2 regions of the Gordonia sp. 852002-51296_SCH5728562-b genome follow, and region 2 is predicted to be linked to the other one. Evidence: predicted binding sites of a transcription regulator. Region 2 holds the regulator's gene; the other holds the start of a gene.
The links. The regulator LexA, encoded in region 2, represses DNA repair genes until DNA is damaged. The targets are predictions, from matches to a motif close to CGAACANNTGTTCG.
Positions count from the first base shown of each region.

Region 1 (14,719 bases), on a different contig from region 2:
CATCGACGTCGGTGCCGAACTCGGTCGGGCCTTCGAAAATATGTGACCTGTCGAGAATGTGGGTACGAATCACTCACTTCTTGGTGAGCGACGACTCCTTGTGTGCGGCCTGCGATCCGGTCTTCGACGATTCGACAATCCAGTACGGGTCGTCGTCGCTTGCATTGAACTTCTGACCGTCGAAGGTGAATGGCGATGTGCGCTTTTCCTTCGCGTGCCCATGCGTCGGTCCCTGGGACGTATTCCATTCGACGGTGTCGTTCTTGTTGATTCCCATGAGTCGAGCATGCGCGCTCACCGACGCCGACGGCGCTCGTCGACGTGGGTGACGCGTGCTCGATACGTCGCCGACCACCGATCGATACAGGGTCACGGTCAGGTCGCGGCGACCTGTCCGAAGGCGATGGAGTCCAGCGTGAACTGCCGTACGCGTCCAGCGACATTCGCTTGACACATCGAAAACAGCGGCTCGGAGAACTCCTCACCGAGCACCACGTCGACGGGGCCGACGTGGCCCGTCAGACGGACGCGGATCCGCCCATCGACGTGTGTGACGTCGATCGGCGCGAACGAGTCGATGCGGTCATCTCCGGTCTCGACACGGGCGAAGTGCTGTGCGGCCTGCACGGCGTGGGGGAGTGACGTACGTCCACGCAGCAGTGAATCCACAAGGCGCCCTTGGGTGTACAGCTCGACGATGGACGCTGGGTCGACGGCGGTGTCGAGTCGTCCGTAACAGAGACCATGCGGAAGGATCAGCCCTGTCGCGGCGAAGCGGTCACCACCGAGGTGTGAACACTCCCACGTCCACTCCGGATACGCCGACGCGATCGATGCTGTCGCGGCCCGACCCCGAACTGCACAGCACTGGTCATGCTTACCGTGCGCGCACACTGCGACGAGAGGTTCGGTCGATGGAGCACCGTCGGACCCGTCGAGCGCGAGGTCGAGATAGCCTGCGGGACCGTCGACTTCGCCAGCGTGCACGCTTTCTGCTCCCGGCGTGGAGTCCACGATGAACCAACGCCACCGTGGTGCTTGCGGTCGGCGTCCCGGTCGTCGAATCGCGACAATCCGCATGCGCTGCTTCTCGACCCGACGCACGATGCTCAGACCGAGGTCGGGGTCGATGATGGACGGCGATTGCAGGAACGCCGAATGTCCCCACGCACCACCGAGTTCGAGCAGGACCCACAACGTTCCCGCCGAGGCTGTGCCGTAGATCGGATCACCGCGCTCCGCGGATTGCACGCTACACGGAGGACGACGGGTCATCCGGTTGGAACCGATCCACTCTCGAGAACGACGACGCCCTCACGAAGCAGTCTGCGAATCAGCACGAGGCTGTCGGCGGCGTCGAGTCCCGGTAGTTCACCCGCGGTGACGGTGGCTCCGGATACTGCGGCCTCGAGTGCCTCTGTGCAGTAGTCGGGGAAGCTGATGGTCCGATCGGGAAGGCGAATTTCGGTACGTTGCAACGCACGACGGACTTCGACGACGAGGCCGTGGCGTCGACTCACCGTCGTGTGTTCGGAGAGTGAGTTGACTGCGTCGAGTGTGGCGAGCGGTCGAACTGCCGCGGGTCGGGTTCGCTCGGCGTGGATCGTCGACAACCGTGCAGCGGTGCTTTCGGCCAGATCTGTTGTGTTGGCCTGCAATACGTCGATGACGGCATCAATTGTCTTGGCTGCCAGCGCCGCTGACTCGTCGGGATCGGTGAAGTCGGTACCCATCGGCAGCGCGGCGCGTAGCGATTCGACTGTCCCGAGTTGGTCGACGACCGCCCGGACCAGATCGAAGGCAGTGACAGCCGATACCCCGACCGTGAGATGAATCGACGTGTGGCCGAGAGCTTCTGCCGAATGGAGCCATCCGCGCGGAAGGTACAGGGCGTCGCCGGGTTCGAGGACGGTGTCGATCACCGGCTCCTCATGACTGCGCGCCTCGATGGCATCGCGGTGGTCGGTCCAGGGTTGGTCGGCGAGGGGATCGGTGTGAACCGGGGAGTGAACCCGCCAATGCTTGCTGCCGGAGATCTGCAGTACGAAGACGTCGTGCACGTCGTAGTGGGGATCGAAACCGCGGTTTGCGGGTGGGGTGATGTAGGCGTTGGCCTGTACCGGGTGTCCGAGGTCGTCGACCATCCCGCGCACAAAGTCGATGATGGGCGGCCACAGTCGGTGCAACCCCTGTAGAACGATCGTCGCACCAGAGGCGAACTGCGCCAGCACTTTTGCCGAATCGACCTGATCGGGCATCTCCGCACCGAAACCGGCCGGCCCGAGGTAGTTCTCTTTGCCTACCAGGCCGCCTTCCTTGGCCATCCGGATGAACGGTGCACGCACCCCGCGCTCGGCGATCAACTCGTCGACGCTGCGCGGCGAGAGAAGGTCGTCGAAGTCGCGGGGGAGCGCGTCCGATCTGCTGAGCAGAGGACGCCGACCCCAGTGATCACGCGCGAACGTGTCGGGGTCGATGGCGATGCAGCGGCTCAGCATTGTCGTCACTCAGGCGGTGCCGTCTGCGCCGCCGTCGTGCCCATCGGGGTTGGAGCCGCCGTCGGCTGGTCCTTCGCCGGGTGAGGCGGTGCCGTCTGCGCCGCCGTCGTGTCCGCCGGGGTTGGAGCCGCCGTCGGCTGGTCCTTCGCCGGGTGAGGCGGTGCCGTCTGCGCCGCCGTCGTGTCCGCCGGGATTCGAGCCGCCATCGGCAGGACCTTCGCCCCCTGGGCTGGAGGTGGTGATGTCGTCGTCGTCGAGTGCCATGGGTAAACCCTTTCCTCGTTGGGAGTCACTCGGTTGGGGACTCCACACTCCACTATGTCGACATGTGACGCTCTTGACGAGGATTCGTCGACGAGGGTCGAAGTTCGTTACTGCGCCGAGATGGCGGTTCCTGCAAGGTCACGATGATTCGAACGTGACACGCTGTAGCGATGGATCTCTGGTTTGAGGCCGCTCGTGACACCGCTGATCGATGCTGGGACGGCATTCTCGCCACGCTCGACGGCGTGGCCGACGCCGACCTCAACAGCAGACTGCCGGTCGCAGGCTCCAACGCGCCGTACGCGATTGTCCACCACTGCATCGAGATGACCCGCTGGTGGCTGGGAACATTCGGCTGCGGATTGGACCTGCCCCGTGATCGGTCGGGGGAGTTCGAGGCCACCGGAACGCGCGACGATCTCGTCGTGCGCATCGCGCAGGTCCGCGCCGACATGGACGTGTGGGCGACGCGTATGTTGCGCAACGGAATTGCGGGCCGCGATGCACGCGGAACACGCGCGAGTGTCGACCTCGACACCGTCACGCCGCAGTGGGTTGTGCTGCATGTCGTACACGAGCTTGCCCAGCACCTGGGCCAGCTGCAGGTAACGCGCGATTTGTTGAGCGCCTGAAGTTGAGCCCCTGAATCGGTACCGCGGATTCTGCGTGAGTCCGAATCGCCGACAACTGGTCGATCAGCCTGGCGTCATCGGTTTCGATGGCTCGAAAGTTTCTTCGATTTTTCCTCGACGGTGCCCGCATTGTCGGGTAGTGTAGAACACATATTCGACACGACGTTGGGGCGGGGGTGGCGGCACGTGAACAGCAAACGCAACAGCAGCGACGGCGGAAACGGCCGTGCGCCTTCGGCTTTGGCCACGGCGGCGGTGGGGTCTGCGGATGCGGTGGTCGCCGAGAAACTGTCACGCCTGGCTGCGGTGTTGGATGAGTTGGCGACGGTGGATGTGTCGTTGGTGTCCGACGACGTGCTCGTCGAAGCCACCGTCGAGGCCGAACGGCTAGCACTGCGGACGGCCGGCGCGGTCACCGACCGCTTGATCGTGGAAGCGTCCGACCGCGACCTGCCCCACTCGTTGGGTTTCCGCGACATTCGCAACTTCATGGGCCAGCGCCTGCATATCGGTGATCCGGCAGCCCGGTACCGGGTGATCGCGGCGACCGGCTCATTCACCACCATCTGCGGTGACCGCCTATTACCCGCGTGTCCCACGTTGGCCGGCTACGTCGTGGAAGGGCGCGTCGCCGGCGCACACGTCCGCGCGGTACTCGAAGTGTTGGAGGCGATCCCCGCCGACATTTCGGCGGAGACGAAAGCTGCCGCCGAAGCACAGATGGCCGGCTACGCGACCGAGTTCACGCCCGCCGAAATCACCAACCTCGGTTCACGGCTACTCGCCCATCTCGACCCGGATGGAACACTCACCAACCCGAAAGACCGCAAACGACGACGACGCTTGTGGGTGAACCGGCAAAACGCACAGTTGATGTCGCGGTTGACCGCCGATTTGGATCCGATCGCCCGCGCACGGCTCGATACCGTGTTGGACTCGTGGGCCAAACCCGGCATGAACAACCCCGACGACCCCGATTCGCCCGTCGGGCCGATCACCACCGCCAATGCTGAACAGGTCGCGGCGGCAGCGCTGCGGGATCAACGCTCACCCGCCCAACGCAACCACGACGCCTTCTCCGCCCTACTCGGGCAAGTGTTGGAATCCGGCATGCTCGGCAACACCCATCGGGGATTACCGATCCAGGTGATCGTCACCACCAGCCTGCACGAGTTGGAAGCACAAGCAGGGATCGCGCAAACCACGTCCGGAACGCTCCTCCCGATCGACGATGTGATCGAGATGGCCGCTTCCGCCGGTGCGAGTCAGTATTTGGCGGTGTTCGGTGACCACACCAGCATCCCGTTGTATTTGGGTCGGTCGAAGCGGATCGCGTCGTTGGGGCAGCGGTTGGCGTCGTTTGCCTCGGCGGGCGGGAAAATGTGTTCGGCACCGGGGTGTAATCAGCCCGCGAGCAGGGTGCAGATGCATCACGCCGCCAAGGACTGGGCCGACGGCGGGTTGACCGATATCGACCAGTTGGTGCCGGCGTGTGATGTGCACAATCGGCGGGTCGGTAAAAAGCCTGGCCAGTTCACCACCCGCATGATCACCGACGGACCCGATACCGGGCGTGTTGCGTGGCGATTGAACGCCAAGCCCGGTATGCCCGAGAATCCCGAACGCATCAACCGCATCGCCGACGTCAGAGCCGATTTCCACGACTACCTCGCCGCCGAGCACATCAGCAACGAGGCCGCCGCCGCAGCACGCGCGGCCGGTAGCGGAATCGCCACAGACACAACTGTTACCGCGATTGTGCCTCCGCCCTCAATGCCGGACCCGCCCCGCGGGCGGGTCGAGCTCGCTCTGGTGGGCGCACTGCCCTTGAGCGATACCCTGCGCCTTAGCCCGCGCGTCGACATCCAATGGAACCTCGCTGATCCACCCGACCCCGACTCGCCCACAGACCCAGACGCGCCAACAGGTCCAGCCCCACCAGCCAGCCCCTGGTGGCTCGGCGGCATCGACCCACCAGGAGGCGCCGACCCACCGCTGGCCGACGCCGCCTGACCACCGCGTGAACTGACCGGTGTGCCGACCCGGCCGACACGCTGGCCCGACGAACTGGGCGAGTCGTCGAATCCGGTTGTGCCGCAACCCGTCTACACCCCGCCACCACACCCCGGTGGCGGGGCAGACGTGGTTGCTCGAGGCAGGTTCGAATAGCGTCCGGATAGACGGAGTGTGGTCAGATGCCGTCCACGGTCACATATTCGGCGTTGGCAGCGCCGTTCGATGACGTCGCGATCGCCGTCACGAGTGCGCCGTACGGGATGCGCCACGCGGAGTGTTGTCGCGTGAGCTCAGCCGCGGGAATCTCGATCGAGGCTGTGAAGCTCGATCCCTCGCGGTCGACCGGAACAGCATCTCCGTCGACGAAGACCTGCAGCAGGTCGGCGTCGGACGAGCCCGAGACCTCGATGACGGCCACCTGCGCATCGCGTCGAGCGGACGCTGTCAGTTCGAGCGCGGGGACGTCGCCGTCGGACACGACGCCTGGGCGTCTCAGCGGTGGCAGCTCCGGCGTCGACGGCGGAGCGGTGCGGCGTCGAGAGGCGTGCTCGTAGGCCCAGCCGTAGGCGAGAAGTGCGTTGTCGTCGTAGGCGCGCCCGGCGAATGTCAGGTTCACGGGCATTCCGATGTCACTCATCGCGCCCATCGTGACGTTGACAGTCGGAATGCCGTAGTGACGGATCATGGTGTTGCCGGTCGACACCCATACCCCGTTTGCCATGGCACGTTCGTGCGATGCCGCATTGATGTCGGCGTCTGCAGGTCCGACGTCGAGCGCAGAAGGGAACACCAGCGCGTCGAGGCCGAGTTCGTCGAGCCACTCCTCCAAGTCGACACGACGCAGTTCCTCGAGCCCGCGGACGCCCTCGGCCAGATCCGGAATCTCCTCGAGCGTTGGGATTCCGCGTGCGGCGCGCTCTGGGTACTCGCTGATGTCCAGGTTGTACCGCGCGTAATACCCGTGCAGCTCATCGGGAATCGCGCCGTCGGGCAGCGGGAAGATCAACGACCCGTCGACGTCGGCGAGGCGGTTCAGTGCGGGGTCGCCGTTGGCCTGCAAGAAGTCGTTCCACGACCAGACGGTGAGGTCCCACATCTCGGCGTCGAAGAATCCCTCCGGCAGGATTCCGCGGGCATAGCCGTCGCGGGCGTCGGGTCGGTCGAGTTCGTAGTTGGTCAGGGCGGGGAAGTCGACGTCGACCACTTCGGCGCCCGCTGCCTCCAGGTCTTCCCGCGCGCGGTTCCACAGCTCGATGACCGAGGGTCGTGGTGTGATCGGCCAGCCTGCGTCGGGGTCGTCGCCCAAGATGACTCGGGGTATGCCGAAACGCTTGCCCCGCAGGGCATTGTCATCGCGGAGGTCCAGATACGACTCTGGCCGCACCGACGACGCCGCGGGCAACTCCACCCACGGCTGCGTGCGCCAGAAATCGCCTCGGGTGTCCGCGTCATCGGCGACGAGAACATCGAGCAGTGCGAGCATGTCGTCGACCGTACGTGTATGTGGCACAACGACATCCATTGTCGGCGTCAACGGCCAGTTGCCACGCACCGAGATCACACCGCGCGACGGCGTGTACGCGACGAGCGCGTTGTTCGACGCGGGGGAGCGGCCACTCGACCACGTCTCCTCGCCGAGGCCGAAAGCCGCCAGGCTCGCAGCAGTCGACGCACCGGAACCGTTCGACGAGCCGGACAGGTACGCGGCCGCGAGATAGCTACTGTTGTAAGGACTCTCGGCCCTCCCGTAAACGCCCCGCTGCATACCGCCATTGGCCATCGGAGGCATGTTGGTGAGGCCGAGGCAAATGGCTCCGGCAGTTCGCAGACGTTCGACGGCGAACGCGTCTGAGCCCGCGACGAGATGTGCGAACGCCGGCGACCCCGACGCCACGGTGAGGCCCTTCACCCGGTAACTGTCCTTCGCGGTGTACGGGATGCCGTCGAACGGCCCGTACGCCTCACCACGGGCACGGCGTTCGTCCGATGCACGCGCTTCGTCGAACATCGTCGGGTTGAGGACGGGAATCGCGTTGAGCGTCAACCCATGTCGATCGTATCGACCGATGCGATTCAGATACCCGCAGACGAGTTCGACGCTGCTGACCGCGCCTGATTCCAGCGCGGCACTCAGCTCGGCTATCGATGCCTCCACCAGTGGTGGGGTCTGCGCCGAGGAGGTCATGACAAAACGCCGACGGCCGGTTGTTGCTGGGTGATGCAGTGGATTCCACCACCGCGTGCCAGGATTTCGCGCGCGTCGATGGTCACCACGCGCCGGCCGGGGTAGACCGACGCCAGGATCTCGGCCGCGCGCGCGTCGGCCTCCGGTTCACCGTAACCACAAGCGACGACACCACCGTTGACTACGAGGTGATTGATGTAGCTGTAGTCGACGAAGCCCTCGGAGTCCCGGATCGTGTCAGGAGCGGGCAGATCGACGATGTGCCACGATCGTCCGGCTGCGTCGGTGGTGCCTTCGAAGAACTCGCGCAAGCCCTTGGTGACTGCGTGGTCGGGATGGTCGGGATTCGGCTGGTGGTGCAGCAGCAGCGTTCCGGGGGAGGGGATCGTCGCGACCATGTCGACATGACCGCGTGTGCCGAACCGCTCGTAGTCGCGGGTCAGACCGCGGGGGAGCCAGATGACCTTCCGTGCGCCGATCGTGCGCTCGAGCTCGGCTTCGATCGTCTCGCGCGTGGCGTAGGGGTTTCGGTGTGGGTCGAGTTGGACGGTCTCGGTGACGAGTACGGTGCCCTCGCCGTCGACGTGGATGGCGCCACCCTCCTGGACGAGCATCGAGCTGAAAACGGGGACACCTGCCCGGCCCGCGACCACGCGCCCGATCTGACGATCGTTGGTCCACTCGGCCCACTCTTGTGCGCCCCAGCCGTTGAACGTCCATGTGACAGCGCCGAGTTGGCCGGCGTCGTCGATGACGAAGGTTGGTCCGATGTCGCGCATCCACGAGTCGTCGAGCGGTGCTTCGACGATCTCGATCTCCTCCGAGAGCTGGGCGCGCGCACGCGTCGTCTCGGTCGGGTCGACGACCATGATGACCTTCTCGAACTGCGCGACCGTGTTGGCAACCTCGCTCCACGCGGCGTACGCGGTCTCGGCGTCGGCCGCGCTCTCGGCGAGGGTGGTGTTGGTCCGTGGAAACGCCATCCACACACGCTCGTGGGGGGCCGTCTCGGCGGGCATTGTCCAGGACATATCAGAGCCTTTCGTTATTGATCGAGCAATCAATAACTAGAACGGTAAAGGGTGCGAGTCGGGTCGTCAAGTGGGACGTGCAAATTATTGATCCTGCGATCAATAGCGGTTGACTCCATGATGGCCAGGCACGATGATCGCTGAGTGATGGTCTCGAAGAGTCGGACGCGCGCACCCCGCAAGTCGCCTGAGGAACGGGCCGACGAAATCCGCTCCGCCGCGTGTCAGGTCGCTCGTGTCGATGGGCTTCCGGGGCTGACGTTGAGGTCTGTCGGCGCACAGGCAGGCGTTGCGCCTGCGCTCGTCGCGCATTACGAGCCGAGTATGGACGAGCTCGTCGCGTCGACATTCGAGGCAATCACCAGCGCCGAGGTCGACGAGATCACCGAACTCATTGCCGACGATCCGAACGCGACGTCGAAGCTGAGGAACTTGATTACGACGCTGACCGAGCCTGGCCGCGACGACGTCACGATTGTCTGGGCCGACGCCTTCAGCCTCGGCAGGATGAATCACCCTCTCGCCGCAGCAGTTCGGGAGGTGATGGGTCGTTGGCAGTCACTGGTGTCCGAACTCATCATCGAGGGTGTCGACGCGGGTGAGTTCGTCACCGACGATGCGGCCGACGTCGCGTGGCAATTCCTCGGAATGATCGACGGCGTCAACTCGCACGCACTGGTGCACTACGCGGGCGCTCCCGACAGGGGACGTCTCGTTCGGCGCGCGATGGAGAACGAGCTCGGCCTCGAACGCGGCACTCTGCAGCCGGGCGGGGGACAGCAGGGCGGGGCAGCAGCGCGGGCTAGACCATTACGGCTGGTCGAGCCTGCCCGACAGTCGCTCGACCGTCCGAAACAGCGCGGCGTGATCGAGGTTGCCGTCGCCGTTGGCCCGCGCCGACGCCATGAGCGTCGCGACGAGGGAGCCGATCGGAAGAGCCAATCCTGCCTCACGAGCGGAAGCGGTGACGATCCCGAGATCCTTGTGGTGCAGGTCGATTCGTGCTCCCGGTGTGAAGTCTCTGTCGATCATCCGGTGTGCCTTGTGGTCGAGCACAGTCGACCCCGCGAGTCCTCCGCCGAGGACGTCGACCGCTGCGGTGGTCTGTACCCCGTTGGCCTCAAGGTAGACGAGTGCCTCGGCGAGTGCGGCGATATTGGCGGCCACGATCAGTTGGTTGGCCGCTTTGACCAATTGTCCACTGCCGCTTGGCCCTACGAGTACGACGGTCGAACCGACAGCATGAAACAGTGGTGATGCGGCATCGAATGCCTCCTCCGAGCCGCCGGCCATGATCGACAGAGTCGCATTGACCGCGCCTTCTTCGCCGCCCGACACCGGTGCGTCGGGGAACGAGTAGCCGCTGGCGGAGGCCTCGTCGGACAACCGGACCGCGACGTCGGGTCTGATGGTCGAGAAGTCGACGATGACCGTGCCCGGCAGGGCATGCGTGAAAACGCCATCGGGCCCAGTCAGCGCGTGCTCGACATCGGGGGAGTCGGGGAGCACGGTGGCAACGATGTCGGCATCGGCGACCGCTTCCGCTATGGACTGTGCCGCGGTTCCACCGGCGTCGATGAGTGCCGCGGCCTTCGACGCTGTGCGGTTGAAGCCGACGACGCGATGCCCGGCGCGAACCGTATTGATCGACATTGGACTGCCCATCACGCCGAGTCCGATGAACGCGATGGTTGCCATGAGGGTGCTCCTCCGTGGTGCGGTGATATGAATGCCGTGTCTCAGTGTGCGCCGTTGGTGAAAGACCCGAGCCACGCGAACGGGTCGGCCAGTGTCTGTCGATACTCGAGACTGATCCATCCCTGGTATCCGGCTTCGTCGAGCGTGTCCAGATATCGCGCGAACTCCATTGTGCCCGTGCCTGGTTCGCCACGGCCAGGGGTGTCGGCGATCTGCACATGGCCGATCCGGCCGGTGTGGCGCGAGAGCACGTGGTCGAGATCGTCGCCATTCGTCGACAGGTGATACAGATCGGCGAGGAGTGCGACGTTGTCCATCCTGTGCTCGCGTCGAACGGCGTCGGACACTGCGAGCGCATCGTCGGCGAGGCGGAGCGGATAGTCCGGGATCGCGCTGAGTGGTTCGAGGAGGATCTGTGCGCCGATCGTCGCAGCGGCACGAGCCGCGACGGCAAGGTTGTCGACTGCCAGTGAGCCTTGTTCGGCCACATCGAGTCCTGCCATGCGGTTGCCGTAGAGCGCATTGAAACCCACGGTGCGCAGTCGTGCGCCGATGCCGACCGCAACGTCGACGCTGTCGACGAACTCGCTTGTCCTGGGCGGATGCGACAGCAGCCCGCGCTCGCCCGCCGCGAGGTCACCCGCGGCGAGGTTCAGGTGGGTGAGACGTACCCCGGCGTCGTCGATTGCCGTCACGAACTCGTCGACCTCTCGATCGGCAGGGACGGCGTCGTCGAATGGCCACCAGAATTCGACGGCGTCGAAGCCCGCATCTCGCGCAGCCTGCGGTCGACGCAGCAGCGGAAGGTCAGTGAACAGCATCGAGCAGTTCACGGTCAGTCGGTGGGGATTCATCGTGGCTACCTCGTGTGGGCTCAACTCGGCTGACGTGACGTTGCTCGCGACTGTTCCGCCGCCGGTGGGCGTCTCCTCAATGGTTAGCCGTGCTGAGGCCAAATCTAACGGTGTCCAGTCTGGCCACCCTCATCGAGGGGTACTCGCTGTCGGTACTCGGCGCGGCCTGAGTTCGTGGCTGTCGACCGATCAGTAGAGTTTGCCTCCGCTGCCGGGCAGAAACCGCGTGCGGCCAGGGTGTTCCGCGTATCGTGCTGCCATGCGACGGTGGAGGGTCCTCCTCATACTCAGCGCTGCACAGTTCATCATGGTGCTCGACACCACGGTCATGAACGTGTCGGTGTCGCAGGTCGTCGCCGACCTCGGCACGACGTTGACTCAGGTCCAGCTCGCGATCACGCTGTACACCCTGGTCATGGGATCGTTCATGCTCTTCGGCGGTCGCCTCGGCGATATGTTCGGCAGGCGGAAGGTTTTCGCCATCGGGCTCATCGTGTACGGAATCGGTTCGCTGATCACAGCATTCAGCCAGAACATCGGCATGCTGTTGTTCGGATGGTCCTTTGTCGAGGGAGCCGGCGCGGTCATGGTGATGCCTGCGATCATCTCGTTGACGGCGTCGAACTATTCGGGTCGCGATCGCGCGACGGCCTACAGCGCACTCGGTGGTATCGCCGCAGCCGGCGCGGCGGCCGGTCCGTTGATCGGCGGATGGGTGACCGAAGCACTCACCTGGCGGGTGGTGTTCGCCGCGGAGACCGTCGTGTGCATCCTCGTCGTGCTTGCGGTGCGTGCCATCGCCGACGACGAGAAGGCTGAGCCCGGGGGGATGGACTGGGTCGGAACCGCGTTGTCGGTAGCGGGACTCGGGCTCATCGTGATCGCGCTGCTGCAGGCAGGCACCTGGGGCTTCATCAGGCCGCGAGGCGCACTGACGATCGGCGACGTGAGAGTGACACCGTTCGGTTTCTCGGTGGTGCCGTTCATGATTGCGCTCGGCGTCTTTGTGCTCATCGGTCTTGTGTCCTGGGAGCGTCGTGTCATCGAACGCGGCGGCACGCCGCTCCTTCACCCCGCGTTGCTTCGAAAACTGCAGCTGCGCAACGGATTGATCATGCTGCTCGCGCAGCAGACCATCATCGGCGGGATGTTCTTCATCATTCCGATCTACCTGCAGTACGCACTGCAGATGAACGCGTTCGAGACGGGAGTGAAGCTCGCACCCATGTCGGTGGCCATGTTGATCGCGGCATTCGCGAGCCCGAAACTGGCTGCGACGCAGTCGCCGCGGCGGATGGTCAGAATCGGTCTGGTACTCGTGATCGTCGGTTGTGTACTTCTGGTGACCACCATCGACCCCGAGCTCAACAGTGTTGTGTTCGCCGTCGGCATGGCTATCTTCGGTGCCGGATTCGGTTTCATAGCAGCACAACTCGGCAATGTGATCATGTCGTCGGTGGGCAATCGTGATCGTGGTGAGGCGGGCGGATTGCAGGGCACGGCCCAGAACATCGGGACATCGGTGGGCGTAGCGCTGCTCGGTGCGCTACTTGTTGCCGCGCTGAGTTCAGGTTTCAACACGGCAGCTCAGGCAGACTCGACGATTTCGGCGCAGACAAAGAGTCAGATCAGCGACGCGACGTCGAACGGCGTCGAAATCCTGGGTCGAGACCAGCTCGAGGTGGTCGCTCAGGAGCACGGTATCCCTGCCGGCGAGGTGTCGACACTTGTCGACGACTACGTCGACGCGCAGCTGGAGGCAATCAAGATGGCTATCCTGCTGGCCGCCTTCTTGGCGCTGCTCGGACTTGTTGTCGCTCAACGACTTCCGACAGTACCCGGCGCCGAGTTGGGCAGCGAAGACCCGGCCGCGGTCGGAAAGTGATCACGTCTAACGGCTCATCTCAGGTGCCTCGGGACTCATCTCAGGTGCAGAGTGTGCGCCCGCGAAGTGATCAGTCGTTGCACGAATTTGAAGGGTTCGATCCCGTTCCGTCGTAGCTGATCATCCCGTCGTGATCCTGTGGCTTGTCGTGCTTGAGCTTGTAGATGAGCCCAATCACGCCGGCAACGACGAGCAGTGTGAAGAAGACGAATCCCATGGCAATCTCCAGGGGGCTGCGACGATGTGCGCCGATCTGCGCACATCGTCGAGAATACTGCTCCGGCAAGTCAGGGGTTTACTCCGCGCGATGCCAGCCACACCTGTGGGTTGATCTTTTGTCCGCTCTTGTCCCAGACCTCGTAATGCAGGTGGGGTCCGGTGGACTGTCCACGGTTGCCGACGGTGGCGATCGTCTGGCCGACGTGGACCTTCTGGCCCGCCTTGACGAAGCTCTCGTTCACGTGTCCGTAGACGCCGGTCGTGCCGTCGTCCTGGCGAACACGAACCCACATCCCGAAGCCCGACGCCGGCCCCGATTCGAGGACGGTGCCGTCGGTGACGGCGTGGATCGGCGTGCCGACGCGGTTGGCAATGTCGACGCCGTAGTGATGCGACCCCCACCGTGAGCCGTACCCGGAGGTCACGGTGCCGGAGGTGGGTGCAACGGCACGCTTCTTGCCTGGGACCTGTGCATTCGGGGGCAACGCGTTGCGGGTGAGTTCCTCTAGCTGGGGTGGAAGCTTGATGTTCTCCGGCAGCTTGATGTTCTCCGGCAACGCCACGGTTGGTGCTGCGGGCTTGGGAGCCGGCTTTGCGGCAGCCTGCGCTGCGCCAACGGAACCGAGGCCGATCACTCCGGTGATCGCGGCGACGGTCGCGGTCTTCAGCTTGAGGGTGTGCGCATTGTTGGAAGCTGCGCGGTGCTGACCACGGCTGGCGCGAGGTGGCGAGTCAAAGACCGCACGCGTCGCGTTCGGGATCGAGTCACGGTCGGTCAATCGGTGGTGAGGCACTGCTATACGTCCGCTCTGGGGTTGGTAACGCTTTGATATCGGAATGGACACGGCGAGACTATCAGACGTGCGGCTTGGGCGACATGTCGTGTTTGCCGGACAAGGTTCAGATTCGAGTGTTCCTGCAGTTCAAACACGGTGGAGGGTGTCATGAATCGTGCGCGCGGCCCAGGTCTGCTGGCGCACAACGTCGAGGTGTTTGCCGACCTGGCCGCGACGCCCGCCTCGATCGAGACGCCCGCCTTGATCGAGACGCCCGCCTTGATCGAGACGCCCGCCTTGATCGAGACAGAGCAGTAGGGGTCAGAGCCCGAGTTCGATCATCCGCTTCGTGATCCGGTCGTCGGTGGTCGCGATCGGTTCGCCAGTGGCTACCCAAGGGTCGCCTCCGAAGTAGGTAGCCATGATCTTCTCCGCGGTTCGAGTGGCGAGCGCCTGGGTGGTCAGGGTGGGGTTGGGTCCGCCGAGAGAGTTGGCGAGAACGGAGTTGTCCGCGATGAATACCCGGTCGACGAATCGCGCCTCACCGCTGGGGCGGGTCACGGAGTTGCGGGCAGACTCGCCCATGCGCATCGACGAGTGCACGTGGAGGAGCAGGGGAGCCCAGTCCAGCCGATACACCTTTCGTGCACCGGCTTTCCGT
Region 1 is NZ_LZMI01000036.1:7,097-21,815, reverse strand. Features, by position in the region: gene A5766_RS07140 (hypothetical protein) at 1-46, shown strand, start outside; gene A5766_RS07135 (DUF2945 domain-containing protein) at 74-277, opposite strand; gene A5766_RS07130 (sucrase ferredoxin) at 376-1,275, opposite strand; gene A5766_RS07125 (cupin domain-containing protein) at 1,272-2,498, opposite strand; gene A5766_RS07120 (hypothetical protein) at 2,508-2,762, opposite strand; gene A5766_RS07115 (mycothiol transferase) at 2,933-3,394, shown strand; gene A5766_RS07110 (HNH endonuclease signature motif containing protein) at 3,581-5,407, shown strand; gene A5766_RS07105 (amidase) at 5,586-7,595, opposite strand; gene A5766_RS07100 (agmatine deiminase family protein) at 7,592-8,626, opposite strand; partial or broken gene A5766_RS25420 (TetR/AcrR family transcriptional regulator) at 8,774-9,283, shown strand; gene A5766_RS07095 (2-hydroxy-3-oxopropionate reductase) at 9,437-10,324, opposite strand; gene A5766_RS07090 (hydroxypyruvate isomerase family protein) at 10,366-11,178, opposite strand; gene A5766_RS07085 (MFS transporter) at 11,438-13,063, shown strand; gene A5766_RS24340 (hypothetical protein) at 13,134-13,280, opposite strand; gene A5766_RS07080 (M23 family metallopeptidase) at 13,351-14,076, opposite strand; gene A5766_RS24335 (hypothetical protein) at 14,227-14,376, shown strand; gene A5766_RS07075 (GMC family oxidoreductase N-terminal domain-containing protein) at 14,380-14,719, opposite strand, start outside.
Region 1: a site for LexA is predicted at 3,538-3,551, ahead of A5766_RS07110 (HNH endonuclease signature motif containing protein). Genes of this name have one in related genera too.

Region 2 (14,719 bases):
CGGTGGACACCCTCGAGGCCCGTTCTGCTGTCCGCGATGCGGGCGTGCTGCTCGCCCGACACGCCACGCGCTGGGTGGCGGTGGGGGCCGACGACTTCATCGCCCCTGTGAGATCCGACGACTTCATCGCCCCTGTGAGATCCGGCGACGACGCCGCCGCGGGTGATCCCCTGGCGTCACGGTCAATTCCGACGGTGGGCGGTTTCGGCAGGTTCGGCGTCGACGTGCCGGTCTCCCTGGAACGCGTGGGCGGTGAGCGACCCCCCGGACGCCTGCCACTGTCGATGTTGATCGCCGGGTGGCTACGCGGACAGGTCGACGCCGAGTCGGTGCGTCCGGTCGTCGTCGACCCCGACGTACGGCCCGAAGTCGCCTGCGAGCTCGGGAGAGCACTGTCGGCCGAGATCTCCTCCGATCCCGAGCCGATCGGGGTACTGGTCGTGGCCGACGGCGCGACGGCACTCACCCCGAAGGCGCCCGGTGGCGGCCGACGTGACAGCGCCGTCGAACTCCAGCAGCGCATCGTCGACGGAATCGCGGCAGCGGATGTCGACGTACTTCGCGGACTCGACGTTGCCACGTGCGATGCCGAGGGAGTGGCCGGGCGGGCGGCATGGCAGGTCGTCGCTGGGCTCGTCGGCGACAGCCCGATGACTGCCAAGGTGCTCTACTCCGACGCCCCGTTCGGTGTCGGCTACGTCGTCGCGGCGTGGACGCCAGGGGACACGCCGTGAGTGTCGGGCCAAGGAATGTCGGGCCAAGGAGTGTCGGAGCCGTGGACGTGACCCCGATCGCCGTCGTCGGTCCGACCGCCACCGGGAAATCCGACCTCGCGCTCGACCTCGCGGAACGACTCGACGGCGACATCGTCAACATCGACGCCATGCAGCAGTACCGCGGCATGGACATCGGCACGGCCAAGCTGCCCCCACGGGAGCGGCGAGGCATCGCCCACCATCAACTCGACGTGCTCGACGTCACCGAGACGGCCACCGTCGCGCGCTATCAGGAAGCCGCGTCGGCCGACATCGACTCGCTGCTCGCCGCCGGCCGCACGCCGGTGATCGTCGGCGGCTCGATGATGTACATCCAAGGTCTGCTCGACAACTGGCGGTTCCCGGCAACCGACCCCGCGGTGCGCGCACGGTACGAGGCGATGCTCGACGAGATCGGTGTCGTGGCGCTGCATCGACATCTCGCATCCGTCGACCCGGCTGCGGCGGCGTCGATCCTCGCTACCGATGCACGACGCATCGTGCGCGCGCTCGAGGTGGTCGAACTGACCGGGGAGCCATTCGCGGCGTCGGCGCCGAAGATCGGTGAACCACGTTGGGGGACAAAGATTCTCGCACTGGACCGCGACACCGCAGAACTGGACGAACGCATCGCGCTGCGGACTCGGCTGATGTTCGCGAACCGGCTCGTCGACGAGGTGCACGGGCTCGTCGACGCAGGTCTGCGCGAGGGCGTCACTGCTCGTCGAGCCATCGGATACGCGCAGACACTTGCCGCGCTGGACGGCGAGTACGACCTTGCGACAGCAGAAGAACTGACCTTCATCGGCACCCGCAGGTACGTCCGCAGGCAGCGTTCGTGGTTCCGCCGCGATCACCGCATTCACTGGCTCGACGCCGCGACTCCCGCCCTCCTCGACGCCACGCTCGCCGCGGCGGAGGTCTGAGGACGACCCGCACGTAGTCTGGACGGGTGACGACGATCAGCGAGGCAGTGACCTACGTCAAGGGGCACGGCACCCAGAACGACTTCGTCGTGCTCACCGACCCGGCGGTCGAACTCGACCTGACCACCGACTTCGTGGCGGCGGTCTGCGATCGTCAACGCGGTATCGGCGCAGACGGCATGCTCCGCGTCGCGCGGGCGGTGGCCCTGGTGCGCGCGGGCGTCCTCGATGAGCTGCCCGACGGCGTCGAGCCCGACGACTGGTTCATGGACTATCGCAACGCCGACGGCTCCATCGCCGAGATGTGTGGCAACGGAGTCCGCGTCTTCGCCCACTACCTGCGGGCCACCGGGCTGACCGAGTCCGACGAGTTCACGGTGGGTTCGCGCGCAGGCGGACGTCCCGTGGTGGTGCACTCGTTCGACGACCTCTGCGCCGACGTCAGTGTGCGGATGGGTCGGGTGTTGCTCGGCGAGGACGCGACCGTGCGGATCGGCGACGACCTCTACCCGGGTGTCGCGGTCGACGTCGGCAACCCACACCTGGCGTGCGTGGTGCCCGACATGTCGACGTCCGACCTCGCCGCGATCGACTTCTCGACCGGCGTCGTCCTACCCGACGGCGTCTTTCCGCACGGCGCCAACGTCGAACTGCTGACCTCCCCCGAGGACGGACCGCGTGGTGGTCTGCACGCCACGATGCGTGTCTTCGAGCGCGGTGTCGGAGAGACCAGGAGTTGCGGAACGGGGCTGGTCGCGGCGGCAGCAGCGGGCCTGCAGACCCTCGGCCGCGACGCGGGCGAGACGGTCATCGACGTGCCAGGCGGAAGGGTGACGGTCACGGTTGCCGACGGTCACGCGACGCTGCGAGGACCGTCCGCACTGGTGGCCGACGGCCGATTCCGGGCAGGTTGGTATCGCGTCGACTGACGTGCCGCGGGCACGCTGCATGGCGGCTCGGCAGATATCCACGTGCTCGACGGGCCGTCGGCGTGTCACCATGGATGGTGTATGACCGAAACATCACCACAGGTACATGACCTGCACGACACCCGTCCCGTCGACGCGAACGCACCCGCGATCGACCTTTCCCGCGATCTGATCGATCCCGACGATCTCGTCGACCCCGCAGATTTCGGCGATCACGACGATTCCCGCGACCGTGCCCACACGCCGACGACCGGCGAGCTCGCGCTCTCCGATCGCGCCTCGCTGCAGCGCGTCGCGGGGCTTTCGACAGAGCTCACCGACGTCACCGAGGTCGAATACCGACAACTGCGCCTCGAGCGCGTGGTGCTCGTCGGCGTCTGGACCGAGGGCACCGCGGCCGCAGCGAAGGCGAACATGGAGGAGCTGGCAGCGCTCGCAGAGACCGCGGGTTCCGTGGTTCTCGAAGCGGTGATCCAGCGACGATCCTCACCCGACCCCGCGACCTTCATCGGTTCGGGCAAGGCCCAGGAGTTGCGCGACGTCGTCGCCGACACCGGCGCCGACACCGTCATCTGCGACGGCGAGTTGACGCCAGCGCAGTTGACCGCGTTGGAGAAGGTCGTCAAGGTCAAGGTGATCGACCGGACGGCCCTCATCCTCGACATCTTCGCCCAGCATGCGAGTTCGCGTGAGGGCAAGGCGCAGGTGGCCCTCGCGCAGATGGAGTACATGCTCCCGCGTCTGCGTGGTTGGGGTGAATCGATGTCCCGTCAGGCCGGTGGCCGCGCGGGTAGCAACGGCGGCGTCGGCCTGCGCGGACCGGGTGAGACGAAGATCGAGACCGATCGCCGGCGCATCCGCGAGCGAATGGCCAAGCTGCGCCGCGAGATTCGCGAAATGCGCACGGCCCGCACCACGAAGCGGTCCGCACGACTGCGGGGTGCTGTGCCGCGCATCGCCGTCGCGGGATACACGAACGCGGGTAAGTCGAGTCTGGTCAACGCGATGACGGGTTCTGGTGTGCTCGTGCAGGATGCGCTGTTCGCGACCCTCGATCCGACGACGCGCCGTGCGACTCTCGAGGACGGTCGCGAACTGGTCTTCACCGACACCGTCGGCTTCGTCCGCCACCTCCCCACGCAACTCGTCGAGGCATTCCGGTCGACGCTGGAGGAGGTCGTCGACGCTGATCTCGTACTGCACGTCGTCGACGGCAGCGACCCGTTCCCCGCGGAACAGATCACGGCGGTCCGACGGGTCATCAACGACGTCGTGGCAGAAGAGGGAGTCGCGCCGCCTCCGGAGTTGTTGGTGATCAACAAGATCGATGCCATCGATGCGTCCAGGCTCACCGAATTGCGCGGCATGCTCGGCGCGGGCGGTAGTACGCACGGACCCAACTCAGCGGGCGTCGTGTACGTCTCGGCGCGCACCGGTGAGGGACTGCCTGAGCTGTTCGAGGCGGTCCGTGAGTTCGTGGGTCGCGACGACGTGGAGCTCACCGTCGACATCCCGTTCACGCGAGGCGACCTGGTGTCACGGATTCACCGCGAGGGCGAGGTACTCGCCACAGACCACAGCACCGAGGGCACCCGGATGCGTGTCCGTGTGCCCTCGGCGCTGGCGGGAGAACTGGCCTCGTTGGCCCAGTAGCAGGCCTACTCGGCGTCGAGGTCGGCGGCGACGAGCTTCGCGATGGCGTCGAGCGTTGCCTGATCGTCGGATTCGACGACGACCGCGGTGCCCTTCTCGGCGCCGAGCGTCATGATCAGCAATGCCGATCCCGCGTCGACCGGTTCGCCTCCGACGACCGAGATCGTCACGGGTGTGCCGGCGTCGGCGACTGCCTCGGCGATGATCGTTGCGGGTCGCGCGTGCAATCCGACGGCTGATCCGACCTCGACGGTGGTGCTTGGCATGGGTTGCTCCTTTGCAGATGGGTTATGTCGGGACGTGAGATCTCAGGCGGGGATGGTCTCCAGCTCGGGTGCCGAAGTCTGTCGGCTCGACGAGCGACCGAACTGCTTGGCCGCGACGACGCACACCGTGCCGAGGACCGTACCCGCCGTAAGCGCTGCGAGGAAGAGCAGCCAGTGGTTCATCGTGAAGAAGACGAAGATGCCGCCGTGCGGAGCGCGCTGCGTGACCCCGAAGGCCATGATCAGTGCACCGGCGAGTGCGCCGCCCGCCATCATCGACGGAATCACGCGCACCGGGTCTTTTGCGGCGAACGGGATTGCACCCTCGGAGATGAATGCGGCGCCGAGGAACCAAGCGGCCTTACCGTTTTCACGCTCGGGCTCGGTGAACAGTCCGGGGCGGATGACGGTGGCGAGTGCCATCGCGAGCGGCGGAACCATGCCTGCGCACATGACCGCTGCCATGATTTCGAGCTGGGGTGTGTCGCCGATGGCGAGGCCGGTGGTGGCGAAGAGGTACGCGGCCTTGTTGACCGGTCCGCCGAGGTCGAAGCACATCATGAGTCCGAGGACCACGCCGAGGACGATCTTGGAGCTGCCGCTCATGCTGTTGAGACCGTCGGTGAGCTGGGTGGTGACCCAGGCGAGCGGCTTGCCGAGCAACATGAACATCAGACCGCCGACAATCAGACTCCCGAACAGCGGGATGATGATGACCGGCTGTAGCCCGCGTGCCCACTGCGGCAACGGAAGTCGCGAGATCGCCAGGCACACGGCGCCCGCGATGAGGCCGCCGATCAGACCACCGATGAAGCTCGCGCCCACGGCAACCGAGACCAGGCCTGCGACGAAGCCGGGTGCGATACCGGGACGGTCGGCTATCGCGAACGAGATGTAACCCGCGAGGACAGGTACCAGCATGCTCATGGCGAGCGCGCCGATCGCGAAACTGACACCGCCGAGGTACTGGCCGAGACCGCCAGCGGGCAGATCCCAGAGGCTGTTGTGCAGCGCGATGTAGGCGCCGTCGGACAGCGTCTTGGATGAATCGAGTGTCTTGTTGGCGATCTGGTACCCGGCGAGCAGGAAGCCCAACGCGATCAGCAGTCCGCCTGCCGCGACGAACGGGATCATGTAGCTGACACCGGTCATGAGTGCCTGTTGGATCTTTTTGCCGAATGACAGGCTCGACGCCGATCCCTCCGCTGCACCGGCACCGTCGTCCGCCGACCCGTCGACGCGTGCGGCATGCGGACTACGCGACGCCTCCACAGCCTCTGCGATCATCTTGTCGGGTTCGTTGATCGCGCGCTTGACCCCGGACTCGATGACCGGCTTTCCGCTGAAGCGACTCTTGCCCTTCACACCGACGTCGGTGGCGAAGATGACGGCGTCGGCGCCTGCGATGACGTCGGGGGTGAACGGCGTGGTGCCCGACGAGCCCTGCGGCTCGACATGGAAGTCGACGCCTGCCCGCTCCGCGGCGTACTTGAGCGCGTCCGCTGCCATGTAGGTGTGTGCGATGCCGGTGGGGCACGCGGTGATCGCGACGATCGAGGGGCGCTTCTGCGAATCGGAACCCCCTAGTGTCTTCGCGGTCTTCGTGCCTGCTGCCGGGACTGCGGCAGCGGCGGCCGCGCCCGCAGCAGGCGCGGCGGATGTCGACGTGGAGCCTGCCGGCGCAGGGTTGATGGCTTCATCCACCAGTTCGACGACGCGCTCGTCACTCGGCGCCTCGCGGAGGGCGGCGACGAAGTCGGGACGCACGAGCGCTCGCGCGAGCGAGCTCAGCAGCTTCATGTGGTCGGAGGCAGCGCCCTCGGGTGCCGCGATGAGGAACACCAGGTCGGCCGGGCCGTCGGGTGCGCCGAAGTCGACCTTGTTCGACAGCCGCGCGAAGGCAAGGCTGGCGGTGGTGACCGATGCGGCGCGTGCGTGAGGAATCGCGATCCCACCGGGTAGCCCGGTTGCCGACTTCGCCTCGCGGGCCAGTGCGGCGCGGCTCAGTTCGGACGGATCGGTCGTGCGCCCGGCCTCGCCGAGATTCTCGGCGAGATAGGTGATGACGGCGGCGGGATCACTGCCTGCGTCGACATCGAGATGCACCGTCGCTGCGGTGATGATGTTGTCGGACATGGGTTTTCCTTCGATTTCTGTGTGGTCCGGAGAGCGAGTGTTCCGGTTCTGGTCGGTGAGCGTCGTGGCGATTCGTGTACAGGAACTGGAGGCTGTGGGGGTCACGTGATCGGGGCGGCTCCTGAGAGTTCGACGACATCGACCGAGTCGACGTCGACCTGTGCCGGAAGTGGCGGCTGCGTCCCTGCCAGCCCGGCGGCCGCCGAGCCGTAGGCGACTGCCGTGCGGAGACGATCGGGTTCGGAGGCGCCCGCCGTGTACGCGATGAGGTACCCGGCCAGCGATGCGTCGCCTGCTCCGACGGTGCTGCGCGGCACGATCGGCGGGGGAGTGGCCAGCCAGCTACCCTCAGCGGTCGTGAGTACCGCACCCGCCGCACCGAGGGTCGCGAGTACCGCTCCCTGCGTGGTGGCGATCAGCGTTCGCGATGCCGTCACGACCGGCAGGTAGTCGCCCGAGGCGACGGCAGCGGCCAGTTCGGCAGGGTCGATACCACTGACCTCGGCGAGTTCTTCGTCGTTGGGTTTGATCAGGTCGACGGGACCCGACATCGCCGCGCCCAGGGGTGCGCCCGACGTGTCGATCGCCACGCGGCGTCCGCTGTCGACGAGGCGGTCGGAGATGCGGCGATACCAGTCGTCGGGAACTCCCGGCGGAATCGAGCCACACAGCGCCACCCACGACGCGTCCTCGGCGCCCTCGAGTACGAGCGCTGTCAGTTCGTCGAGTTCTGCAGGCGTGAGGGTGTGACCGGGCGCATTGATCTTCGTGGTCGTCCCGTCGTTCTCGGCCACCGTGATATTGGTTCGGATCTGACCGTCGATGTCGACCGTGCGGTACGGCAGTGCGACGGCGTCGAGGGCCGTGAGCAGCGGGTCGTCGGCGTGCGCGGGTAGTACCGCGACGGTGGGGATGCCGGCTTCCGCGACGACGCGGGACACGTTGACGCCCTTGCCGCCGGGCTCGACCCGGGTGGAGGTACTGCGTTGCACCTCGCCCCGCATCAACGGTCCTGTGATCTCCAGGGTGCGGTCGAGACTCGGGTTGGCTGTGACTGTGAGGATCATGCGATCACGACCTCGATGCCGTGTGCCGAGAGCGCCGCCGAGAACTCGGGGTCGATGCCGTCGTCGGTGATCAGGACGTCCACCTCGTCGAGCGGAGCGAACGAGCTGAAGTCCTCGCGACCCATCTTCGACGAGTCGGCCAGCACCACGACGCGCTGCGCGGCAGCCACGATGGCCGACTTGACCGAGGCTTCTTCCGCGTCGGGGGTGGACAGGCCGTGGCCCTCACTGATCCCATTCGTGCCGACGAAGGCAACAGATGCCCGCATCTTTCCGAGTGCTGCGACGGTCTCGGCGCCGACCGCAGCCTGCGTGAGCCCACGGACCCGACCGCCGACCATGAGCAGGGTGGCCCGTTCGTGTGCGGTGAGGGCCTGCCCGAGCTGGAGGCTCGTCGAGATCACCGTGAGCCTGCGATCGGCGGGCAGCAGCTTGGCGGCCTGGTAGGTAGTGGTTCCGGCATCGAAGATGACCGATCCACCGTCCGAGGGCAGAAACCGAATCGCAGCGCGGGCGATCGCTGCCTTCTCTGCGGTGTGGGAGGACTCGCGTTGGGCGAGTCCCAGCTCGTTGACTACCTCGACCGTCCCGGCCTTGACTGCTCCGCCGTGGACGCGCTGCACGCTACCGCTGCGCTCGAGCACTGCGAGGTCGCGGCGCACGGTTTCACTCGTCACGTCGAACCTGTCGGCGAGAGCTGTCACGGATGCGCGACCGTGCGCGCGCACCTGATCGGCTATTGCTCGCTGTCGCTCTTCGGCGTACACCTGTCGACTCCGATCTGTGGTGTGTGGCTCACCTTCCGGCGAACCATCTGTGGGGTCTGTGTTCTGTGGATCTGGCTTCTGCGGATCTGTGTTCTGTCGGATCTGTGTTCTGTGGATCACCGCGTGATTGGTTCTGTGTGGGATTCGATGTTGATATATCTGTGTTTACGCCCGTGTGTGTTGACAAGTCAAGCGTTTCGAGTAACTTTGATCACAGAAATTCACGACGCCGGGTATTCCTCACAGATCACCGCACCCGGCCGATCGACCCGGAAGGCAGCAGACGCAATGGAGAATCACCTGGTAACGGAGAATCGGGTCACCATGAACGGTCAGGGAGAGTTGACGGGAACACCCGTCGTCGCGGGGTTTGCCTACGGGCCGGTGTTGTGGCCGGGTGGGCGCGTCGAGTACGACGAGACGTCACTCGGCACTGATCGCGTCCTCGCCGAGGGCGAGCGGGACACGGAGTCGGAACGTCTCGTCGCCGCCGCGGCAGTCGTCGCGGGCAGACTGCGTGATCGCGCATCACACGCGTCGGGAGCTGCGGCCGAGGTTCTTGCCGCGACCGCCGGGTTGGCCGAGGATCGGGGATGGATCGGTGCGGCAAAGTCCCGTGTCGCGAAGGGGGCGTCGGCACCTGCTGCCGCAGTCGCGGCCACGGCGCAGTTCTCCGAGATGTTCGCCAAACTCGGCGGGTTGATGGCAGAGCGGATCACCGACCTCAACGACGTGCGTGACCGGGTGGTCGCCGAGTTGCTCGGCCGGCCGGAGCCGGGAATTCCGACGCCGAGCCAACCGTCGATCCTCTTCGCGGACGACCTCGCTCCCGCGGATACCGCGGGGCTCGATCCCGCTGTGATCGTCGGGCTGGCCACGCGTCTCGGCGGACCGACCAGTCATACCGCCATCATCGCGCGTCAATTGGGCATCCCGTGCGTGGTCGCCGTGGCTCGATTGAGTGAGATCACCAGCGGCACAATGGTTTTGCTCGACGGCGGTGCGGGGTCGATCACCGTCGAACCGGAGGAGTCCGAGGCGCGCGAACTCGTCGAGCGCAGTGTTGCGGAGGCAGCGCTTGTTGCTGCGTGGCGTGGCCCTGGCCGGACTGCTGACGGCACCGACGTCGCCATCCTGGCGAATGTCGCCGATGGTGTGTCGGCGCGTCGCGCGGCCGATGCGCCGGTCGAGGGGATCGGGCTGTTCCGCACCGAGTTGGCATTTCTCGACCGGGCAGAGGAACCCGATGTCGACGAGCAGACACGTCTGTACCGCGACGTGTTCGAGGCGTTCGCGGGCCAAAAAGTCGTCATCAGAACGCTCGACGCCGGCTCGGACAAGCCGCTGGCCTTCATCGAGCACCCGGACGAGGCGAACCCCGCACTCGGCGTGCGCGGTAACAGAATCGGCGATGACCACCCCGAAATCGTGCGAACTCAACTCGACGCGATCGCGCGCGCGGCAGAAGCATCCGGCACGACGCCGTGGGTCATGGCACCGATGATCGCCACGGCCGCAGAGGCTGCACAGTTCGCCGATCTCGTCCGTCAGCGTGGTCTGACGGCCGGCGTGATGATCGAGATCCCTGCAGCGGCAATTCTGGCGCCGGCGATCCTGGCCGAGGTCGACTTCGTGTCGATCGGAACCAACGACCTCACGCAGTACACGATGGCCGCCGACCGGATGTCGGCAGAACTTGCCGAACTGACCGACCCGTGGCAACCCGCGGTGCTCGCACTCATCTCGCAGGTCGCGACCGCCGGCGCCCAGCAGGGCAAACCCGTCGGCGTCTGTGGTGAGGCCGCGGCCGACCCGTCGCTCGCGTGTGTGCTCGTCGGACTGGGAGTCACCTCGCTGTCGGCGGCTCCGGCGGCGACAGCAGCAGTCGGGGCGAAGCTGTCGACGGTGACCATGGAGCAGTGCCGAGCCGCGGCCGCTGCCGCGCTTGCCACCTCGAGTCCGGCACTCGCCCGACGTGCCGCAGCCGAAAAACTCGACCACTGATACAGACCCCGCTGGTCAATGACCTGCGGGGCCCGGTTCAGCGCATCACACCCGGCGCATGACCGTCACGACCTTGCCGAGGATGGCGGCGTCGTCGCCGGGGATCGGATCGAAGAGCGGGTTGTGCGGCATCAGCCAGACGTGGCCGTCTTTGCGTTTGAAGGTCTTCACCGTCGCCTCGCCGTCGATCATCGCTGCGACGATGTCGCCGTTGTCGGCGACATTCTGCTGACGTACGACAACCCAGTCGCCGTCGCAGATCGCGGCGTCGATCATCGATTCGCCGACGACGCGCAGCAGGAACAACGAGCCCTCACCGACGAGCTCACGCGGGAGCGGGAAGACGTCTTCGACCGCCTCCTCCGCGAGAATCGGACCGCCCGCCGCGATACGGCCGAGTACCGGAACGAACGTGGGGGTCGGGAGATCTCCGTTGATGGCATCGGAGTGATGTGCATCGGGAGCCTCGGAGACGTTGACCGCTCGCGGACGGTTGGCGTCGCGCTTCAGCAGGCCCTTGCGCTCGAGAGTGCGCAACTGGTGTGCCACTGATGAGGTGGACGTGAGGCCGACGGCGTCGCCGATCTCTCGGATGCTCGGCGGATATCCACGCTCGCGTACCGACTTTCGGATCACATCGAGGACGCCACGCTGGCGATCGGTGAGTGTTGCCTCGGCGACGGCCGGATGGATCGGTGTCTCCTCGCCGCCTCCGCTCTTCTTGCCTTCGACGCTGCGACCGTTGCCCTTGGGCGACGTCGGGCTGCGTCGTGACTTCTCTGTCATCGGTTCCGTCCTTCCTGATGTTGATGCGGCTGCTGTTGTGAACCGGCTGCTGTTGTGGAGCAGGTGGTGGGGTGCGTCTTTCATCCATCGTCTGGCGCCGACAGTAGCGGAGGCCACTGACAACATCAAACATTTGTTCGACGTGTCGCAGGACTTTGTCGGACCCCTCTGGTAGAACTCGAACATCAGTGCATCGAACGCTTGATCGACCATTGGAGGTAGCGATGACCAGCTTGATGACCAACCCGGTGACCCGCACGATTCCCAGCCCGTCGAGTGCATCCGCGGCAACACCGCCGACCACCCGATCTGCAACGCCCCGACCTGCGTCGACGACGCGTTCTCGAGTTCACCGCGCCACGGTGGTCAGTGGACGCGCATCGTCGAATGCCGTGCGTAGCGAAGAGCTGCGTGTGGCGGGACATGTTCGAACAAGTGAGGTCCGACGGGCCGGCGCGGACGTCTCGCCGCAGCGCCGACGTCGGATTGCGTTCGATCACGGCACCTCTACACGTCCGGCAGGCACGCGATGCGCCGGTGGCGTCGGCGAGATGGTGGCTGCCCGTCGCCGGCGCGCAGCGGTCTTGGCGGTGCTCGCCGGAGTCGGGTTGGCGCTGACCGTGTGGGTCGTCGGGACCGTCGGTGCCGACTACCAGCGGGCGAGCATGCCGTCGTCGACCTCCACGCAGGTGGTCCACGTGCGTTCCGGTGAATCGCTGAGCTCGATCGCGGCGCGGGTCGCGCCCGATATGCCGCGTCAGACCGTCATCGACGAGATCATCGACCTCAACGATCTGCCGTCGAGCGGGCTGCGCGTTGGCCAACCGCTTGTCACACCCGCGTACCGCTGAGCGCTGGCGGTATTCTCGATGTCACAGGGTCCAGTCGGAAACCGACACGGTCACCGCTGCGGTCTCGCTTCCGCCGGTCGTCAGACGATCGGACCAAGCCAGATCGACGGAGCCGCTGCGTCCCGCGATTCGCACGAGGACTACATGCGCTGCCCGTTTTGTAAGAACGAAGACACCAAGGTCGTCGATTCGCGTGTCGCCGATGAGGGGCAGGCGATCCGCCGACGTCGCGCGTGCAGCGAATGTGGGCGACGTTTCTCCACGGTTGAGAGTGCTGTTCTGGCAGTCGTGAAGCGCAACGGAGTGACGGAGCCGTTCAGCAGAGAAAAGGTGATGCGCGGGGTGCGCCGCGCGTGCCAGGGACGTCACGTGAACGAAGACGATCTCGCGCAGTTGGCTCAGCAGGTCGAAGACGCGGTGAGATCGTCGGGTTCCGCTGAGATCCCCAGCAACGAGGTGGGTCTGGCCATTCTCGGCCCGCTGCGCGACCTCGACGAGGTGGCATATCTACGTTTTGCCTCGGTCTATCGCTCGTTCGATTCGCTCGAAGACTTCCAGCGTGAGATCGACGACCTCCGGGGCAACCTCACCGGATCCCACGAAGGCGCAGACGACCTCGACACACCCGCCACCCGCGACGACACTGTCGATGCTGCGTCGAGTTCAGCGCGTCCGGTGTCAACCGAGTCGGTCAAGAGCTCGTAGCGCGCGCTTCTCCGAAATGGGGTAGGCGGTCCCGAGCTTCTGGGCGAAGAGGCTGACCCGAAGTTCCTCGACAATCCACTGCGCTTCCTCGCTGACGGTGTCTCGGCGCGATTCGGGAAGCTGTGTCAGGCGCTGGTTCCAGCGCTCGGTGACTCTGTCGATGGCGGCCATTCCATCGCGGTCGCGAGTGGCCGCGGCAGGAAGTTGCTCGAGACGCTGCCGTGCGGCGGTCAGGTATCGCGGAACGTGCTGCAGGTGTTCGCGTGCCGTGGCCAGGACGAATCCATCGAAGACCAGGTTGTTGAACTGTTCGGCGACGTCGTCGCACGCTGTCTGACCCGAGTGGCGGTCGATCTCGGCACGTAGGGGAGCCACCTCGCGCAAGACCTCGACGGCGAGCGCGAAGTACTCCGGCGCCGCCGCTGAGATACGCGGCCGGAGCGCCGAGACGAGTTCTTCGAAGGCCGACGGCGTGCGGATCGAGCCGAGATCGACTGCTGCGGGCGCGATGTCGCGAATCGCCCTGCGGGTGCAGTCGGAATACAGCGCGTCGGGCGACTCGTAGGGACTCTGACTCAGTGCCAGTCGATCCGCCGGGTCGAGTCCTGCGCTGATCTTGCGCGAGAGTGGCGCGATCGCGTGGTCGAGCAGTTCGATGACGGCACCGTGCAGTTGCACACGTCGCTGTGCGTCCGACGTCGCGAGCGTCCGTGCCACCCCACGGTTGCGCTCTCCGTCGACGACCTCGAGTGACGGATAGCGTGTGATCTGTTGTCCGGCAACGGTATCGACGTTCGACTCGGCGAGTGTTCCGATTCCGTCTGTCGTCCACGTCGTGTACACCCGACGCGGCGTCGGCGCGGGCGCGTCACCCTCGATGCGTCGGCGGAGGTCGGCAAGGGACTTGCCGGTGGCGACCGACTCCTCGCGCTCGTCGATTACGACGAAGTTCATCCGAAGGTAGGCGGGGAGTCTCTCGGGAGCGAAGTCGTCAGCCGCAATCGTCTGCCCGGTGATCGTCGACAGTTCACGCGCGAGGCCCGTGATAAGCGGCTCGCGGCGTGGGGTGAGGCGAGACAGAGCGAGATCGGCGAATCGTCCGGCGGGGGCCATCGTTTTGCGGATGGTCTTGGGCAGTGTCTTGATCAACTCGGTGGCGAGTTCGCTGCGCATTCCCGGGACCAGCCAGTCAAAGCCAGCAGGACGCACGTGCCGCAACAGTGGACGCGGAATGAGTACGGACACACCGTCATCGGGCGCGCCGGGCTCGAATCGGTAGCGCAGGCGGTAGCGGGTATCGCCCTGTTGCCACTCGCCGGGATAGTCGGCATCGGCGACGTGGACGTCGGCGGCGACGTCCTCCGGGGTGAGGTCGAGCAGCGCCTGGTCGGCTCTGCGCGCCTTCTTCCACCAGGTGTCGAAGTGGCGTGCCGAGGTGACCTCGGCGCCGATGCGATGGTCGTAAAAGTCGAACAGTTGGTCTTCGGTGATCACCACGTCGCGGCGTCGTGCGCGGTGTTCGACTTCGGCGGCGTCGGACAGCAGCGCCCGATTGCGTTCGAAGAACGGATGATTCGTCTTCCAATCGCCTTCGACGAGGGCGTGCCGGATGAACATGTCGCGCGCCGCCGCGGGGTCGATGGGGCCGTAGTCGACGCGGCGTCGGGCCACCAACGGGACGCCGTAGAGCGTCGCACGTTCGTATGCCATCGTCGCACCGCGCTTCGACGACCAGTGCGGCTCGCTGTATGTGCGTTTGACCAGGTCGCCTGCGAGTCGTTCGGCCCACAGCGGGTCGATTCCCGCGACGGTGTGCGCGAAAAGTCGTGACGTTTCCAGGATCTCGGCGGCCATCAGGAACGCGGGCGGCTTCT
Region 2 is NZ_LZMI01000003.1:14,153-28,871, forward strand. Features, by position in the region: gene A5766_RS00465 (hypothetical protein) at 1-734, shown strand, start outside; gene miaA (tRNA (adenosine(37)-N6)-dimethylallyltransferase MiaA) at 776-1,681, shown strand; gene dapF (diaminopimelate epimerase) at 1,708-2,610, shown strand; gene hflX (GTPase HflX) at 2,692-4,263, shown strand; gene A5766_RS00485 (HPr family phosphocarrier protein) at 4,269-4,529, opposite strand; gene A5766_RS00490 (PTS fructose transporter subunit IIABC) at 4,572-6,665, opposite strand; gene A5766_RS00495 (1-phosphofructokinase family hexose kinase) at 6,767-7,732, opposite strand; gene A5766_RS00500 (DeoR/GlpR family DNA-binding transcription regulator) at 7,729-8,499, opposite strand; gene ptsP (phosphoenolpyruvate--protein phosphotransferase) at 8,788-10,503, shown strand; gene lexA (transcriptional repressor LexA) at 10,549-11,289, opposite strand; gene A5766_RS24810 (LysM peptidoglycan-binding domain-containing protein) at 11,514-12,140, shown strand; gene nrdR (transcriptional regulator NrdR) at 12,285-12,845, shown strand; gene hrpA (ATP-dependent RNA helicase HrpA) at 12,819-14,719, opposite strand, start outside.